Linked DNA regions of Micromonospora rhizosphaerae. The protein of the gene in region 2 interacts with the protein of the main gene of each other region in a pairwise test. Links are inferred from orthologs where the notes say so. Each region holds a gene or a part of one and is shown on either strand. Other genes may lie near its edges.

The links.
Region 1: the proteins of GA0070624_RS23415 (region 2) and ileS interact in binary tests that used the Escherichia coli proteins (3 or more experiments, as listed by UniProt). The link is inferred for Micromonospora rhizosphaerae from one-to-one orthologs.

The regions. Positions count from the first base shown.
Region 1 is NZ_FMHV01000002.1:6,653,947-6,658,350, forward strand. What follows is about bases 350-4,004. They hold ileS (isoleucine--tRNA ligase), read right to left. Parts: upstream 3,697-4,004; coding sequence 550-3,696; downstream 350-549. Other genes in these bases: GA0070624_RS31290 (lysophospholipid acyltransferase family protein), read right to left, coding at 350-413; GA0070624_RS31300 (ArsR family transcriptional regulator), read left to right, coding at 3,983-4,004. In the rest of the region: more of GA0070624_RS31290, read right to left, coding at 1-349; more of GA0070624_RS31300, read left to right, coding at 4,005-4,404. UniProt on the Escherichia coli protein: Catalyzes the attachment of isoleucine to tRNA(Ile). As IleRS can inadvertently accommodate and process structurally similar amino acids such as valine, to avoid such errors it has two additional distinct tRNA(Ile)-dependent editing activities.
Region 2 is NZ_FMHV01000002.1:4,974,497-4,978,200, forward strand. The notes cover bases 585-3,539. They hold GA0070624_RS23415 (substrate-binding domain-containing protein), read right to left. Parts: upstream 2,628-3,539; coding sequence 1,542-2,627; downstream 585-1,541. Other genes in these bases: GA0070624_RS23410 (ABC transporter permease), read right to left, coding at 585-1,443; GA0070624_RS23420 (LacI family DNA-binding transcriptional regulator), read left to right, coding at 2,889-3,539. In the rest of the region: GA0070624_RS23405 (ATP-binding cassette domain-containing protein), read right to left, coding at 1-418; more of GA0070624_RS23410, read right to left, coding at 415-584; more of GA0070624_RS23420, read left to right, coding at 3,540-3,704. UniProt on the Escherichia coli protein: Part of the ABC transporter complex RbsABC involved in ribose import. Binds ribose. Also serves as the primary chemoreceptor for chemotaxis.

The DNA of each region.
Region 1 (4,404 bases), 1.7 Mb from region 2 along the record:
CGCGCGGCGCCGGTCCGCCCCCGGTAGAGCCGGCCGTCCGGCGAGCGGGTGCCCTCCGGGTAGACCGCCACGAGGTCGCCGGCCTTGAGCGCGGGGATGGCCGCGTCGAACGCCGACAGCGCGGCCCGGCCGCCGGCCCGCTCGACCGGGATGGCGCCCAGCCCGGTCAGCACGAACTTGGAGAACCTGCCCTTGAGCCCGGCGCCCGTGAAGTACTCCGACTTGGCCCAGAACGCCAGGTGCCGGGGCACCACCGTGCCGAGGAAGAGCTCATCGGCCACGGAGAGGTGGTTGCCGGCGAAGATCGCACCGCCGGTCTCCGGAATGTGCTCCAACCCCTCCACGTGCGGACGAAAAGCCAACCGGAGCGTAGGCCCCACGATGAGCTTGCCGATGGTGTAGAGCAGGGGCACTGGTCCTCCGGCGGTCGTGCGTTCAGCAGGCGCTGTCACGGTAGCGGACGGCCCCACACCTCTCCGACTCCGGTGGTGGGCGGCCCGGGTGGTGGTCCGGCGACGCGCACGGCGCCGGACCACCGCGGTCAATACCTCATACCCGGCGGACGGCCACCGTCACCCGCCCGCCCTCGCCGACCTCCCCGGCGAAGCCCTCGACCCCGTCGACGAAGTCGATGCTGTCGGCGAGCACCTCCCGGGCCAGGAAGTCGGTGTACGGCGACACCGCGGCGCGAACCTCCTCCGAGGCCGAGAGCTGCACCACGATCCGGTCCGAGACGTCCAGGCCGGCGTCCCGGCGGGCCTGCTGCACCACCCGGACCACGTCCCGGGCCAGCCCCTCGGCGGCCAACTGCGGGGTGACCTGGGTGTCCAGCACCACCACGCCCTCGCCGCCGGGCAGCGGCGCGGACTGCTCGGGGTCGGCGGCGACCAGGCGCAGCTCGTACTCGCCCTCGGCGAGGGTGACCCCGGCGGCGACCGGGGCGCCGTCGACCAGCTCCCACTCCCCCGCCTTGACCGCCTTGATCACCTGCTGGACCTGCTTGCCGACCCGGGGCCCGAGCGCCCGGGGCACCACGGTGAGCACCTGCTGGCAGTACGCCGACACCTCGTCGGTGAACTCCACCGCCTTCACGTTGACCTCGTCCGCGACCAGGTCGGCGAAGGGCCGCAGCTGCGCCGCCATCGGCGAGGCCACGGTCAGCTTCGACAGCGGCAGCCGGACCCGCAGGGCCTTCGCCTTGCGCAGCGACAGCGCCGCCGAGGCGACCGCCCGGGTGGCGTCCATCGCGGCCACCAGCTCGTGGTCGGCCGGGAACTCCTCGGCCGTCGGCCAGTCGGTCAGGTGCACCGACCGCTCGCCGGTGAGGCCGCGCCAGATCTCCTCCGCGGTCAGCGGCGCCAGCGGCGCCACCACCCGGCAGAGCGTCTCCAGCACCGTCCACAGCGTGTCGAACGCCTCGGCGTCACCCGACCAGAACCGGTCCCGCGAGCGGCGGACGTACCAGTTGGTCAGCGCGTCCAGGTAGGACCGGACGGTGGCGCAGGCGCCGGAGATGTCGTACGTCTCCATCTGGCCCTGCACCGTGGTGACCAGCTCGTTCGTCTTCGCCAGCACGTACCGGTCGAGCAGGTGCGTCGAGTCCGTGCGGCGGCGGGCGGTGTATCCGTCGGCGTTGGCGTAGAGCGAGAAGAAGTACCAGACGTTCCAGAGCGGCAGCAGCACCTGCCGGACCGCGTCCCGGATGCCCGCCTCGGTGACCGACATGTCCCCGCCGCGCAGCACCGGCGACGACATCAGCATCCAACGCATCGCGTCCGACCCGTACGAGTCGAAGACGTGATACACGTCCGGGTAGTTGCGCAGGCTCTTGGACATCTTCCGCCCGTCCGAGCCGAGCAGGATGCCGTGGCTCAGGCAGTTGCGGAACGCCGGCCGGTCGAACAGCGCGGTGGCCAGCACGTGCATGGTGTAGAACCAGCCGCGGGTCTGTCCGATGTACTCGACGATGAAGTCGCCCGGGTAGTGGTGCTCGAACCAGTCACGGTTCTCGAACGGGTAGTGCACCTGGGCGAACGGCATCGAGCCGGACTCGAACCAGCAGTCCAGCACCTCCGGCACCCGGCGCATCATCGACTTCCCGGTCGGGTCGTCCGGGTTGGGGCGGACCAGCTCGTCCACCACCGGCCGGTGCAGGTCGCTCACCCGTACGCCGAAGTCCCGCTCCAGCTCCTCCAGCGAGCCGTACACGTCGACCCGGGGGTAGTTCGGGTCGTCGGACTTCCACACCGGGATCGGCGAGCCCCAGAACCGGTTCCGGCTGATCGACCAGTCGCGGGCGTTGGCCAGCCACTTGCCGAACGAGCCGTCCTTGATGTGCCCCGGGGTCCAGTTGATCTGCTGGTTCAGCTCGAGCATCCGGTCCTTGAACCGGGTCACCGCCACGAACCAGGAGGAGACCGCCTTGTACACCAGCGGGGTGTCGCAGCGCCAGCAGTGCGGGTACGAGTGGGTGTAGGTGTCCTGCCGCAGCACCACCCCCCGCTCCTTGAGCTCCCGGATCACCAGCTTGTTGACGTCGAAGACCTGCTCGCCCTGGTACGGCGGGACCAGCGCGGTGAACCGGGTGTGGTCGTCCACCGTGACGATGGTCGGGATGCCCGCCGCGTTGCAGGCGTTCTGGTCGTCCTCACCGAAGGCCGGGGCCAGGTGCACGATCCCGGTGCCGTCCTCGGTGGTGACGAAGTCCGCGCCGAGCACCTGGTAGGCGTTCGGGCCGGCCTGCTCGACCAGGAAGTCGAAGAGCGGCGTGTACCGGCGCCCGACCAGGTCGCGGCCGTACACCGTGCCGACCTGCTGGTACCCCTCCAGCTCCTTGGCGTACGCGGCCAGCCGCGCCACGCCGACCAGGTAGCGCTGGCCGTCGCGCTCCAGGACCGCGTACTCGATGTCCGGGCCGACGGCGAGCGCCAGGTTCGACGGCAGGGTCCACGGCGTGGTGGTCCAGACGCCGAGCCGGACCGGCCCGCGCAGCAGCTCCGGGGCGGCCTCGTCCGGGGTCAGCTCGAACCACAGCGACAGGGTCGGGTCGTGCCGGTCCTTGTAGACGTCGTCCATCCGGGTCTCGGTGTTCGACAGTGGCGTCTCGCAGCGCCAGCAGTACGCGAGCACCCGGAAGCCCTCGTAGACCAGACCCTTGTCGTGCAGGGTCTTGAAGGCCCACATGACGCTTTCCATGTAGTCCAGGTCGAGGGTCTTGTAGTCGTTGGCGAAGTCGACCCAGCGGGCCTGCCGGGTGACGTACCGCTCCCAGTCCTGGGTGAACTCCAGCACCGAGGTGCGGCAGGCCTCGTTGAACCGGGCCACGCCGAGGTCGAGGATCTCCGCCTTGCTGGTGATGCCGAGCTGCTTCTCGGCCACCACCTCGGCGGGCAGGCCGTGGCAGTCCCAGCCGAAGCGCCGCTCCACCCGGCGACCGCGCATGGTCTGGTAGCGCGGCACCGCGTCCTTGACGTACCCGGTGAAGAGGTGGCCGTAGTGCGGCAGGCCGTTGGCGAACGGCGGCCCGTCGTAGAAGACGAACTCGTTCTTGCCGTTCTCCCCGGCGGGTCGGGCCTCGACCGACGCCTCGAAGGTCTTGTCGGCCGCCCAGTGCTCCAGGACCCGGCGCTCCACCGCGGGCAGGTCCGGGCTCGCCGGGACGCCGGCGGCGGTCGGGTCGTGCAACGGATAGGCCATCGGGGGTCGCTCTCCTCGCGCAGCTCACTCATCTGTGGTCTGCGAGGACGAGCCCTCTCCGGTACGCCGTCCGGCGTCCCGGGGCAGGCCCGCGGTACCACCCCGCTTGGCGGTCATGGTGCGACCGCCCGCTCGTTGGCCGGCTGTGACGGGCCGTCCCGTCCGGTTCTACTGGGCCGGTCACCCGGCTGTTCTTCCGGAGGCTCGCCGGTGATGGCCGGGTCGTCGCCTGTGCGACAAGCGTACTCGATCGGGTACGGAGATCGCCGCCGAGTAATCTCGGTCCGTGATCCGGATCGAGTTGGACGAGCCGACGCTGGCCCGTACCCGGATCGCCACCAGCCCGCTCTGGGAGGCCAAGTGCAGCCTCTACCTGCTCGACCGGTACCCGGACGAGGCGCCCTGGCCGTACACCGGGTGGGCCCGGCACGCCCGTAGGGTGCTCACCGAGCTGCCCGAGGCGGCCCCGGCGAAGCTCTACGCGCAGACGGGCCCCTGGTATCCGGACTTCCTCGGCCCGGTGCCGCCGACCGCGAGCCCCACGATCGAGGAGGAGCTGGCGGCGCTACGGGCGACGCCGGCCGAGGTGATCGCCGAGCAGATCCCCCGCTACCACCGCCCCGACGACCTGCCGGACTGGCTGCGCCCGTTCGTCACCGACCGGCAGGCCGCGCTGGATCGGCTGGCCGACGGCATCCAGGCGTACTG
Region 2 (3,704 bases):
CGAGCATCCGGAACACCGAGCCGAGCGGGCCGCGCCGGCGCTTCTCCCGACCCAGGAAGAGGTTGCTCGCGATGTCCAACGCCGGCGCCACCGCCAACGTCTGGTAGACGGTCTCGATACCGGCGTCCCGGGCGTCCTGCGGCCGCTTGAACTGCGCCGGCTTCCCCTCCAGGAACAGTTCCCCGGTGTCGGGCGTCAGGGCACCGGTCAGGCACTTGATCAGTGTGGACTTCCCCGCGCCGTTGTCCCCGATGACGGCGAGCACCTCGCCCGGGTACAGGTCGAGATCCACCCCGTCGAGCCCGACGACCTTGCCGAACGTCTTGACCAGGCCCCGGGCCGACAGCACCGGCGAGCGCTGGTCGCTGTCCGCCGCGCCGGCCCGCCCGGCGGGAATGTGCGTGGTGGTGGCGGTCATGACCTCACCTTCCTGATCCACTGGTCCACGGCCACGGCGAGGATCACCAGCACGCCGACGGCGAGTACGCGGTACTGGTCGTCGACCCCGGCGAGGGAGAGGCCGCTGCGGAAGAAACCGACGATCAGCGCGCCGAGCAGGGTGCCGAGCACCGCCCCGCGGCCACCGAAGAGACTGGTGCCGCCGATGACCACGGCGGTGATGCTCTCCAGGTTGGCGTCGGTGATGGCGTTCGGGCTGGCCGCGCCGGCGCGTCCGATCAGGATCCAGGCGGTGATGCCGTAGATGGCGCCGGCGACGACGTACACGCTCAGGAGCACCCGGTCGACCCGGATGCCGGCGAGGCGGGCGGCCTCCTTGTCGTCACCCACCGCGTAGACGTGTCGACCCCAGGCGGTCTTGGCCAGGGCGAAGCCCACCACGAGGTAGAGGATGACGACCGCGACGACGCCGGCGGTGATCCGGAACCGGCCCACCGGGAAGGATTCGCCGGTCCAGCTGAGCACCGCCGGAAGGTCGGTGGCCTGGACGCTCTGTCCGCTCGAGTAGAGCAGCCCGATCGCGGTGAAGACGCTGAGCGTACCGAGGGTGACGATGAATGGCGGCAGCTTCAGCCGCGTCACCAGCGCCCCGTTGAGCGCTCCCGCGGCGGCGCCGACCGCGATGGCCAGGACGATGGCGAGGACGCCCGGCAGTCCCTGCTCCTCGGCCAGCTTGGCCGAGAGCATCATGGCCAGGATCACGATGGCGCCGACCGACAGGTCGATGCCCGCGGTCAGGATGATCAGTGTCTGCCCGACCGCGAGCGCTCCGATGACGGCCACCTGCTGCAGGACGAGCGACAGCGAGTTCGGCGAGGCGAAGCGCGGGTTGAGGGTGGCGAAGACGACGAACGATCCGACCAGCACGAGGAACGGGCTGATCGCGGGGTGCGCGTGCAGCAGATGCTGGAGGCGCTGCACTGGCGAGTGCCGGCGCAGGGCGAACTGCTGCGCTGCGGTGGTCGGTGGGGTCGTGGTGGTCACGGCGGGCTCCCTGCCGTTGTCGGCGGTGGCGGACGGACTGCCCGGTCGAGGGCGCGGAGCGGAGGATGCCCCGGCGCCCCGACCGTGGCGGCGGTGGCTCAGCCCCAGCAGCGCTGGGTGCCCTCGGTGCTGGTGATGCTCTCGACCCCGGTGGCGGTCTTGTCGGTGACCAGGGCGACGCCGGTGTCGAAGAAGTCGAGGCCGTCGGAGACCTTCGGCTTCTCCCCGTCGTTCGCGATCTTCTTGATCGCCTGCACGCCCAGCTCGGCCATCTTCAGCGGGTACTGCTGCGAGGTGGCGCCGATGACGCCGTCCTTGACCTGCCGTACGCCGTCGCAGCCACCGTCGACGGAGACGATCAGCACGCCCTGGGTCTTGCCCGCGGCCTGCAGCGCCTTGTGCGCGCCGACCGCGGCCGGCTCGTTGATGGTGTAGACCACGTTGATGTCGGGGTTCTTGGTGAGGCAGTTCTCCATCGCCGTCCGGCCGCCGTCCTCGGCGCCGTTGGTCGGTTCGTTGCAGGCGATCGTGTAGGTGCCGCCCGAGTAGCTGCCCGTCTTCGCCTCGTCGCCGTTCTTCTTCTTGTCGGCGGTGTCGATGCCCATGCCGGTCAGGAAGCCCTGGTCCCGGTTGTAGTCGACGGAGACGATCTTGTCGTTGAACAGGTCCAGCAGGGCGATGGTCGCGGGCTTGCCCGCGAGCTGCGCGGCCGTCCACTTGCCGATCAGCTCACCGGCCTTGAAGTTGTCGGTGGCGAACGTGATGTCCACGGTGTCCGCCGGGTCGGGCGGGGTGTCCAGCGCGATGACGTAGAGGCCGGCGTCCCGCGCCTTCTTGATCGCCGGGTTGACGCCGGGGCCGGTCGGGGTGATGAGGATTCCGTCGTCGCCGCGGGCGATCGCATTCTCGATCGCCTGCACCTGCCCGGCCTCGTCGCCGTCCTCCTTGCCGGCGGCCACGGTGAGCTTCACGCCCTCGGCCTCGGCGGCCTTCTTCGCGCCGTTCTGCATGGCGACGAAGAACGGGTTCGTGGAGTTCTTGGTGATCAGCGAGACGGCGATGCTCTTGCCACCGTCTCCGGAGCCGCCGCCCGAGCTGTCACCGCACCCGCTGACGACCATGCTGCTCACCGCCGTGGCGGCGATCAGTAAGGCGGCGCGGCGGCGGCCATTGCGCTGGATCATGTGTTCTCCCTGGGGGACTCCCCGGCGGGCCGGGGCGGGATTGACAACGATGTCAGCGCAGTCTCGGGCCCGCATCGGACAGATGTCAATGCCTTGACCGAAGGTTTCGCATAACCAGCTCGTAACTCGCCGGCAACTCTTGACATCGATGTCAGGGGCGCGCAGGATTCGCCCACGGTGGAGCCCTTCGGGCGGGGGCCACCGGCGTACAGGCGTGGCCCCCGATCCCGCACCTCACCACCCCGCCCGGTAGGAGCGCTCATGCATGCCGCCGTCTCCGCTACGTCGCCAAGCGGCAGGACCCGACCCACGCTCCGGGACGTCGCTCTGCTCGCGGGTGTGAGCCCGAAGACCGTCTCGCGGGTGGTCAACGGGGAGGCGGGGGTCTCCGCACCGAAGACCGCCGCGGTGCAGCGGGCGATCGCGCAACTGGACTACCGGCCGAACTTCACCGCGAGCAGCCTCCGGCGCGCCAACGGCCGGAGCGCGGCGATCGCGGCGGTCCTGGAGGATCTGGCCAACCCGTTCTCCGCGGTCCTGCACCGCGCGTTGGAGGACGCCGCCCGGGAGCGCGGCGTGCTGATCTTCGCGGGCAGCGTGGACGAGGATCCCGACCGCGAACGCGACCTGGTGCGCGCCTTCCGCGCCCGGCAGGCCGACGCCCTGGTCGTGGTGCCGGCCAGCGACGACCAGAGCTACCTCGGGCGCGAGGTCAACGACGGGACGCCGGTGGTGTTCGTGGACCGGCCGCCGGTCGGCCTGTCGGTCGACGCCGTGCTCGCGGACAACCACCACGGCGCCGCCATGGCCGTCCACCATCTCGTCGCGCACGGGCACCGCGACATCGCGTACCTGGGCGACCTGCGGACGATCACGACCGCCCGGCAGCGGTTCCAGGGCTTCAAGGAGGCGCTGAGCGACCACGGCATCCGGCCGGCCACCATCGTCCACGACCTGCACACCGAGCGGGACTCCGAGGCAGCGGTCCGCGGGCTGCTGCTCGCCGACCCCGCCCCCACCGCGCTTTTCACCTCGCAGAACATCGTCACCATCGGCGCCATCCGCGCCCTGCAGCAG